Formosa sp. Hel1_33_131: one gene and its partners. The protein of the gene in region 2 interacts with the protein of the main gene of each other region in a pairwise test. Links are inferred from orthologs where the notes say so. Each region holds a gene or a part of one and is shown on either strand. Other genes may lie near its edges.

Region 1 (2,927 bases), 260 kb from region 2 along the record:
ATGAGAGTGCACACCTCCATCACTCACCAATCCCAAAAGATGCACCGCTTTATTGTTTTTATTTGCATACAGTAAAGCGTCCTTTAAAACAGTCTCATCTTTCAATGTGTCGTTAGTCACAGCCAAATTGATTTTAGCAAGATCCTGATATACAATACGCCCTGCACCCAAATTCATGTGTCCAACTTCACTATTGCCCATTTGACCTTCTGGAAGCCCTACGTGCAATCCATCGGTTCGGAGGCTCGCATGTCCATACTTTGTATATAAAGAATCAATAAATTGGGTATTTGCATTATCAATTGCAGATACTTTTGGATCAGGAGATTTTCCCCATCCATCTAAAATCATTAAAATAACTTTCTTGTTCATAATCTCGCTGTTAAAACGTGCTCAAAGATAAGAAGATTAAAATAAAATTCAGATGAGATGTTGGATTTAGATGCTAATAAATAGTTGTATTTTTGAATTATTAAACCTTTTTAAATGCAATTTCAATTCAAAATTATCCTCGCCGACTCCATTGAGATCGTAGTGCCATTAGTCAAAAAAATGTCTAAAGAATCGATTACCGAAGCCCTGCTTTTAGAACGTTTTAAGGAAATGGTATCTCAGAATTATGAATGTATAGGTGTTTATGACGGGGATAAACTTATGGGTGTCTCTGGCTTGTGGTTTTGCACCCGCCATTATTCAGGGCGCAGTGTAGAATTGGATCATGTATTTATTGACGATGCCTATAGAAACAAAGGATTAGGGACTCTTTTTATCAATTGGATTGAGGACTATGTCAAATCAAAAGGCTATCAGGCGATTGAACTCAATGCCTATATTGATAATGAACCTTCTCAGAAATTCTACGAAAGAGATGGGTTTCAAAAATTAGGATATCATTTTGTGAAAGTGATTGGGTGACGGAAGAGTATTAAGTACAAAGTATTAAGTATTAAGAAAAAAGAGTAGAGAGAATAGAGTAGAGAACAAAGAATCAAGAACCAAGACGATGTCATTGCGAGTTTACCTATCGGCAGACAGGCTCGTAATGACGGGTGTGTATTGTCGTTGGGGGCGTAGCGCTGCAATCTCATGAAAAGGAGTCGTAATTTTCAACAGATTACTTCGTCTTGATACTTTGTACTCCCTACTTAGTACTCTCTTTTCTCTTTGTTCTTGACTCTTGTCTGTTGCCTCTAACGAACAATCATTAATTCAAACCCGACACATCCGACTCTGGCTTTAGCTCATAAGGCGTTTTATTTTTCTCAAACACTCGTGCGTTTAAGGGTCCTTTCAGCGTGATTTTTGATCCTAGAACTTCCAAATAACTCCCTTCTCTGAGTCCAATAACGGGCTGTGAATTAAAGTGATGAAATTCTTGTATTCTGGTTTCACGGGTTTCGCCCATATGCGTGCTGCTCGGATCTGGGTCTAAATAGTGTGGATTGATATTAAATGGAACAAGTCCCAATGTTTGAAAACTTTTTGGATAGGCAATCGGCATATCGTTCGATGTGCCAATGGTAAGACCACAAATATTACTTCCGGCACTGGTACCTACATAAGGCGTACCCGATTCAATCGCAGTTTTTAGTTCGTTAAAGACATCCATTTTGTAAAGTTGATCTACCAAAACAAATGTATTACCTCCGCCTGCAAAAATTCCTTCTGCATTTTTTAGAGCTTCTTTTGGATGCTCAAATTCATGCAGCCCTTTGACTGTTTTTCCTATTTTAGAAAAAGCCAGTTGGACAATTTCTGTATAGGCATCATGCGACATCCCACCGGGACGTGCATACGGAATAAAGAGAATGGTTTCTACATTCTTAAAATGAATTTTTAAAGCGTCCAACAGATAGTCTAAATAACCACTGCCATGCACGGTAGAGGTGCTCGCAATTAGGATTTGTTTCATGTGTCTATATTTATTATTTTAAAAGGTCACATGCTGCCTGCCTGCAGCAGGCAGGTTCGCTATTAGTCATTCCCATGGGTGATAATAATTTTAGTATGCTCGTCTCATCTTTTATTTTTTGTAAATTTACCGAATAATATAATTTCAAATCAATTTGAGGACTTCTTTTTTTTCAATGCAATCCATTCTATGTCTTATAATAGTTAGTGGGATGACAGTAGGTATTGCTCATGCTCAAAAGGTGGAACTCTCAGGTAAAATTATTACCAATGGAGAGCTAGAAGGGATTCATGTCATTAATAAAACGTCTTACCGTTATACCACCACCGATCAAAATGGATTGTTTATCGTAGAAGGAAAACTGTCGGATTCGCTTTATTTTTCATCCATTCAATACCTTCCAAAAACCATTGTTTTGACAGCGCAGCATATCAACAGTAAATCAATCACGGTGAGCCTTTCTGAATCTATCAATGCCTTAGATGAGGTAATGATTGGAACGGTCTTAACTGGTGATTTGAATTCGGACATTACAAACTCTGAGGTCGAACGTCCCATGGACTTTTACGATTTAGGAATTCCGGGCTATACAGGTCTGCGAATGAATTTGGCAGAAAGACGTCTTTTTGAAGCAGATGCAGGTCCTCTTGTTATTGGTTTAGGTTTAAATTTTTCCAAGCTCCTTAATATGATGTCTGGTCGTACTAAAATGCTTAAAGAACAACTCAAACTAGATAAAGACAAAAAAACCATTCAGTATATAAAAGACGTTGTAGGGCCGATTTTTTTTACAACCAATGAGTTAAAAAAAGATAAGCGTGTAGAATTTTACTATTTCTGTGCAGATGCGCCTGATTTTTTACAACGCTGTCGAGGACGAAGTGAATTAGAAATTTTACAATTCTTAGAGGATAAATTAAAAGCTTTCAAAATTGCAAGTTTGTCTAAAAATTAACAAAACAGATCAAAGAAATCTCGTTATATTTGTACCATGATACACACGCACTTTTTATTT
Region 2 (3,085 bases):
CACCACCGTTTCCAATGGCTTCCAACCTCGCAACATCGGTTTTGAGGTTTTCTCTAGAAATAGAGGTATTCGAAGCAATGACGCCTTCCAATTTAGTCACGGCTACAAGCTCTATAATTTCATCCAATTGGGTGTCGTTCAAGTCGGGTGCTATTTTTAAAAGGATCGGTTTAGACCCCTCAAAAGTGGCGTTTAATGCTTGCACCGCTTTTATCAATTCCTCTAAATAATCTTTGTCATTCAGCTTGGCATGGCTCCCAACATTAGGACAACTGACATTCAATACAAAGTAATCGACATAAGGATGTAAGGCTTCAAAACACTCTAAGTAATCAGCCGTATATCCATCAGAAGGCGTTTGGGTATTTTTACCAATATTCCCTCCTATAATGAGTTGTTTTTTGTTTTTCTTTAACTGTACAATCGCCGCTTCCAAACCGGCATTATTAAAGCCCATTCGGTTGATAATTCCTTTATCCTCTTGAAGCCTAAACAAACGTTGTTTCGGATTGCCTTCTTGTGGTTTTGGGGTAACGGTTCCAATTTCAATAAATCCAAATCCAAAATTTGCAAGCTCGTTATAAAGCACGGCATTTTTATCAAATCCAGCCGCAAGTCCCACCGGGTTTTTAAAGCGGAGCCCGAACAATTCGCGTTCCAAAACAGGGTGATTGACTTGAAAAAGACGTCGGATTAAAAAAGGAATTCCAGGGATTTTAGATAACAGTTTGATGGCATCAAACGTGAAATAATGAACGACTTCAGGGTCAAATTTAAAAAGAATTGGACGGATAATCGATTTGTACATGAAGCGTATTTTGAGTGCAAAAATACATTAAATAGACACAATATAAAAGAAAGCAAGCGAACTCTTGTGTTTGAAGGCTGGGTTAATTATTTTTGACCAAAGACAAAATTATATGTTAGATAAAAATCACATTCTGAATCGATTTATTGGCTATGTGAAAATAGACACCGAGAGCGATCCAAATTCCATGTCAACCCCGAGTACCGAAAAGCAATGGGACTTGGCACATAAACTGGCGGACGAATTGAAAGCGATTGGAATGCAAGACGTTTCTATAGATGCGAATGCTTACATCATGGCGACCTTGCCATCCAATGTTGCGCACAAAGTACCAACCATCGGATTTGTATCTCATTTTGACACTTCTCCAGATTTCACTGCTAAAAATGTGAGTCCTCAAATCATAGAAAATTATGATGGATCGGACATTGTCTTAAACGAAAAAGAAAACATCGTTTTATCGCCCAATTATTTTGAAGATTTATTACTCTACAAAGGACAAACGTTGATCACAACAGATGGCACAACGCTTTTAGGAGCGGATGACAAAGCTGGGATTTGTGAAATTGTGAGTGCGATGGAATACCTTGTTCAGCATCCTGAAATAAAGCATGGCACAATTAAAGTTGGCTTTACTCCCGACGAAGAAATTGGACGTGGCGCACATAAATTTGATGTCAAAAAATTTGGAGCCGATTGGGCTTACACCATGGACGGCAGTCAAATTGGGGAACTCGAATACGAGAATTTTAATGCAGCCGGTGCCGTCATCAAAGTAAAAGGTAAAATTGTACACCCGGGTTATGCCAAAGGCAAAATGATCAATTCGATGTACTATGCTTCTAAGTTTATGGAGGCACTTCCAAAAACGGAAACTCCAGAACAAACGGAAGGTTACGAAGGTTTTTATCATTTACACAGCATGGAAGGCAAGGTAGAGGAAACCGTTTTACAATACATTGTAAGAGATCACGATCGAGATAAATTTGAAGCTCGAAAACAACACATGCTTAATTTGGTAAAAGAACTCAATACAAACTTGGGAAGTAGTGTTTTTGAAATCGAAATTAAGGATCAGTATTTTAATATGAAAGAAATGGTGGTGCCTGTGATGCACATTGTTGACATCGCTGAAGACGCTATGAAAGCACTAAACATCCAACCGTTAATCAAACCAATTAGAGGGGGTACAGACGGCTCACAATTGAGTTTTATGGGACTGCCCTGCCCGAATATCTTTGCAGGAGGACATAACTTTCACGGGCGTTATGAATATGTACCTTTGGAAAGTATTTTGAGTGCAACCGAGGTTATTTGTAAAATAGCCGATCTGACTCAAAAACGTTATCTATAAAAAAACGTATCTGAAATCAATCTGAACCTGCCTACCGTCAGGAAATCCTGCCCATCGGTAGGCAGGTTTATTTCAGATTCTGAAACAAGTTCAGAATGACAGAAATTCTACTTTTTAGACGACCTCTTTGATTGTTATTTTTTTACTGGAGGCGGTGTATTAAGTTTTTGACTCATTTCCATCGAAATGGCTGAACGGTCAAATTTAATTTTACCTGCTGAGGTTTCAATGACACAAGAATTGTCTTTATCATTCAATTCGGCAATCTTACCATGCATTCCACTTTTAGTAATTACTTTGTTTCCTTTTTTAAGCTCTGCTGCAAATGCTTTTTCTTTTTTAGCACGCTTCATTTGAGGCGCAATCATAAAGAAATAGACTATTACAGCCATTAAAATAAAGGGGGCAAATTCACCAAGACCTTCCATATCGTATTATTGTATTGTTGTTATTATTGTATATTAAGTGGTTTGTTCGCAGGAGTTTTCACAGGTGCATTTGGATCTGGAGTGATAAATGCTGAAATTCTTACTTGCTCATTTCCTTTTTCTGTATTGGTAGTCAACGTAATTGTTTTAGAAATTTTATTGGCACCTTTCCCGTTAAACTTAACAGTAAACTGAGACGATGCTCCTGGCATTAAAGGTTCTTTACTCCACCCTTGAGGCACCGTACATCCACAAGTACTTTTGATGTTTGTAACTACTAGAGGAGATTTTCCTGTATTTGTGTAAGAAAACACAGTTTCAACAGGCGTTCCATTCATGATTTGACCGAAATCGTATTCCGTTTTGTCAAATGAGATGGTTGGAAAAACAATCGCTTGAGCGTCTCTTTCGGCCGCTTTGGTAACATTTTCTTGGTTTATTTTTTCTGTTGCGTTTTCTTTACAAGAAGTAAAAACAACAAGGCTGGCTACGGTT
Region 3 (3,151 bases), 1.6 Mb from region 2 along the record:
AGGCATTCAAAATGTGAGTGTGGATACAGAATCTTAAACGATTTCAGCGCTTAAGCCTGCTTTTAGAAGTTGAGTACATTGAGGTTCCAACTCCTCATACACCCCCGTTTTAACGGTACATTTTCCTTTATAATGAACCAGTAACGAACATTGTTCTGCCTGTTCGTAGGAATGCTTACAAACATCAACTAGGGTTTCTATCACATGGTCAAAAGTATTGACCTCGTCGTTGAACAAGACAATTTCATTTAAATGTCCTTCTTCAACTGAAACCTCTACATCTTCTTTAATTTTTTCTTTTGTACTCATAATGACTTAACGAATTTCAGGGCGACCCAATTGTTTCGTGTTAATTTTTTCTCAAGTTTCAAATCGAGTTCGTTGCAAGTTGCCTCAATCAACTCACAATCGCTGTCGTAAAAACCACTTAAAAATAAGGAACCATTTTCATTTAAACAAGTAACATATGTACTTAAGTCATTCAACAGAATGTTTCGATTAATGTTTGCGATGACAACATCAAAACGTTTTCCTTCAAGTAAGGACGCATCCCCTTCTAAAACCTTGATGTGGTGACAATCATTTCGTGAGATATTTTCTAAACTATTTAAATAACACCAATTATCAATATCAATGGCTTCTAAAGATGTAGCCCCTTTTTTTTCGGCCAAAATAGCTAGCACACCGGTTCCACAACCCATATCCAAAACAGATTTGTTGGTAAAATCAAATGCTAAAATATGTTGAATCATCATGTACGTGGTTTCATGATGTCCGGTTCCAAAGCTCATTTTGGGTTCAATAATAATGTCATATTCAACATCAAATACTTCATGAAAAGGCGCACGAATCGCACAGCGATCTTCGACAACAATGGGGTTGAAATTCTTTTCCCATTCGGCATTCCAATTGGTTTGCGCAATGGTTTCAAATTCATAACTGATGACAAACTCCTCAGAATTTAAAATCTGAATTGAGTCTAAAATGATGTCAAAATGATCTGCTTCTTGAATATAAGCAATGACCCCATCGGGGGTTTCTACAAAGCTTTCGAAACCAGAAAAGCCAAGCTCCGCAATCAAAATTTCGGTACCTGGCTGAACGGGTTGAACTTTAAATGTGTAGCCTATATAGATAGAATCTCCCAAATTTAAAATGCGTTTATGATGGCTGTAAATTGCTCTACATCCAATGCTGCGCCGCCAATTAGACCGCCATCAACATCTGTTTTTGAAAAAATTTCTTTTGCATTTGCGGGCTTCACACTTCCACCATACAAAATAGAAACCTCAGCTGCTAAGTCCGCTGAATATTGGTTCGCAATGGTTTGACGTATAAAAGCATGCATGTCTTGTGCTTGTTGTGGAGATGCTGTTTCCCCTGTTCCAATGGCCCAAACTGGCTCATAAGCCAATACAATATGCTCCCAGGCAGATGCTGGCAAATGAAATAAGGCATTCTTAATTTGTCCTTCGACAATCGTTTCTTCATTTCCCGATTTACGATCTTCCAATTCTTCTCCAAAACAGAATATCGCACGCATATTGTGAGCTAATGCCGTATCTACTTTTTTAGCTAAAAGGGCATCGGTTTCATTAAAATACGCACGACGCTCACTGTGTCCTAAAATAACCGTTTTAACGCCAACACTTTGAAGCATTGCTGCACTGATCTCACCTGTATAAGCTCCGTTTTCTGCAAAATGCATGTTTTGAGCAGCCACTATAACTCGACTGCCTTTAACTGAGTTTGAAGATGCTAAAAGACTCGTAAATGGGGGTGCAATAATAACTTCTGCTTTACTGTGTTTCAATTCCTTCAGCAGTTTAGAAACGAATAATTCTGAATCAACATAGTCGTTATTCATTTTCCAATTTCCTGCTACAATTTGTTTTCTCATTTTAAATTATTTATTAGTGTTATATCTGATGTTTTAATGGCATTAAAAACTTTAATCGTTCCTTGTTTGTCAATAATCATATAGCGAGGAATCCAATCCAAATCTAAAAATGTGCCCATGGCTCCTTTCCATCCAGATTGCATCAAGTAATGATCGCCTTTAATTTCTAATCTATCGACCCCTTTTCTCCAAGCCTTTTGCGTTTTATCTAAAGATAAATACACAAAATCAACTTCGGAATGCTTCGCCTGAAGTGCTTTCACACTTGGCAAGCCTTCCAAACAATCTTTACACCAAGAGGCCCAAACATCTATAAAAACAGTGTTGCCTTGGTGGTTTTCCAAAATGGTTTTAAATAAAATAGAATCTCCATTTAGTGTCACAAACGCATCGTTTAAAGCGGCCTCTGAAAATTCAGTTTCGACGCGATTTTGACAACTTAACAGTGTACTAACGAAGAGTGATACTAAAAATATGTGTTTCATTTTGAAATTTTATTTAAGAGTCTAATTTAATTTTTGGATCTAAATAGGTGTAAATAATATCAACAAAAATATTGATCAGCACAAAAGTAAGGGCAATTATTAAAACAGCCCCCATAATTACGGGTAAATCTAAGGTGTTTAGTGCATTTACGATTTCTTTACCCAATCCATTCCATGCAAATATATATTCTACAAAAACAGCGCCAGCCAACAGAGAGGCAAACCAACCTGAGATCGCAGTAACCACGGGATTGAGCGCATTTTTCATCGCGTGTTTGGTAATAATTTGAAATTCACTCAAGCCTTTGGCACGTGCGGTGCGAATATAATCTTGATTAAAGACTTCTAACAATGAGTTACGCATCAGTTGTGTAACAACCGCCAACGGACGGATTCCTAGAACCAAGGCGGGTAATATTAAGTTTTTTAGTTTTAATTGATAGACCTCTCCAAAGTCATCCAATTCATAAAGACTCCCCGTCATTTCCAATCCCGTGTAGTGGTGTAATAAAAATCCAAAAATCCAAGCGGCCAAAATAGCACTAAAAAAAGAAGGCAAACTCATCCCAAAAGTACTGACTACCAAAATTGTTTTATCGACCCAATGGTCTTTATACAATGCGGAAATCACTCCTAAAAATAGCCCCAATACCAACGCCACACAAATAGAAGCAACCGCCAGAATAATGGTGTTTGGAAGTGTTTCTTTAAGTATTTGACTGACTTTTTTTCCTTGCTTGGTGAAGGACGTACGAAGGTATGGATA

The links.
Region 1: the proteins of pepT (region 2) and pepE interact in binary tests that used the Escherichia coli proteins (3 or more experiments, as listed by UniProt). The link is inferred for Formosa sp. Hel1_33_131 from one-to-one orthologs.
Region 3: the proteins of pepT (region 2) and tpiA interact in binary tests that used the Escherichia coli proteins (3 or more experiments, as listed by UniProt). The link is inferred for Formosa sp. Hel1_33_131 from one-to-one orthologs.

The regions. Positions count from the first base shown.
Region 1 is NZ_CP017260.1:657,721-660,647, reverse strand. Bases 59-2,820 are described here. They hold pepE (dipeptidase PepE), read right to left. Parts: upstream 1,913-2,820; coding sequence 1,205-1,912; downstream 59-1,204. Other genes in these bases: FORMB_RS02895 (carboxypeptidase-like regulatory domain-containing protein), read left to right, coding at 2,124-2,820; FORMB_RS02905 (GNAT family N-acetyltransferase), read left to right, coding at 487-915; gpmI (2,3-bisphosphoglycerate-independent phosphoglycerate mutase), read right to left, coding at 59-372. Also shown: more of gpmI, read right to left, coding at 1-58; more of FORMB_RS02895, read left to right, coding at 2,821-2,867; FORMB_RS02890 (Sec-independent protein translocase subunit TatA/TatB), read left to right, coding at 2,904-2,927. UniProt on the Escherichia coli protein: Hydrolyzes dipeptides containing N-terminal aspartate residues. May play a role in allowing the cell to use peptide aspartate to spare carbon otherwise required for the synthesis of the aspartate family of amino acids.
Region 2 is NZ_CP017260.1:400,711-403,795, forward strand. What follows is about bases 122-3,041. They hold pepT (peptidase T), read left to right. Parts: upstream 122-920; coding sequence 921-2,162; downstream 2,163-3,041. Other genes in these bases: FORMB_RS01695 (quinone-dependent dihydroorotate dehydrogenase), read right to left, coding at 122-808; yajC (preprotein translocase subunit YajC), read right to left, coding at 2,297-2,590; FORMB_RS01710 (DUF1573 domain-containing protein), read right to left, coding at 2,614-3,041. Also shown: more of FORMB_RS01695, read right to left, coding at 1-121; more of FORMB_RS01710, read right to left, coding at 3,042-3,085. UniProt on the Escherichia coli protein: Cleaves the N-terminal amino acid of tripeptides.
Region 3 is NZ_CP017260.1:1,955,312-1,958,462, reverse strand. What follows is about bases 26-3,011. They hold tpiA (triose-phosphate isomerase), read right to left. Parts: upstream 1,901-3,011; coding sequence 1,151-1,900; downstream 26-1,150. Other genes in these bases: FORMB_RS08910 (ABC transporter permease), read right to left, coding at 2,399-3,011; FORMB_RS08915 (TlpA family protein disulfide reductase), read right to left, coding at 1,897-2,385; prmA (50S ribosomal protein L11 methyltransferase), read right to left, coding at 306-1,148; FORMB_RS08930 (ATP-dependent Clp protease adaptor ClpS), read right to left, coding at 34-309. Also shown: more of FORMB_RS08910, read right to left, coding at 3,012-3,151. UniProt on the Escherichia coli protein: Involved in the gluconeogenesis. Catalyzes stereospecifically the conversion of dihydroxyacetone phosphate (DHAP) to D-glyceraldehyde-3-phosphate (G3P).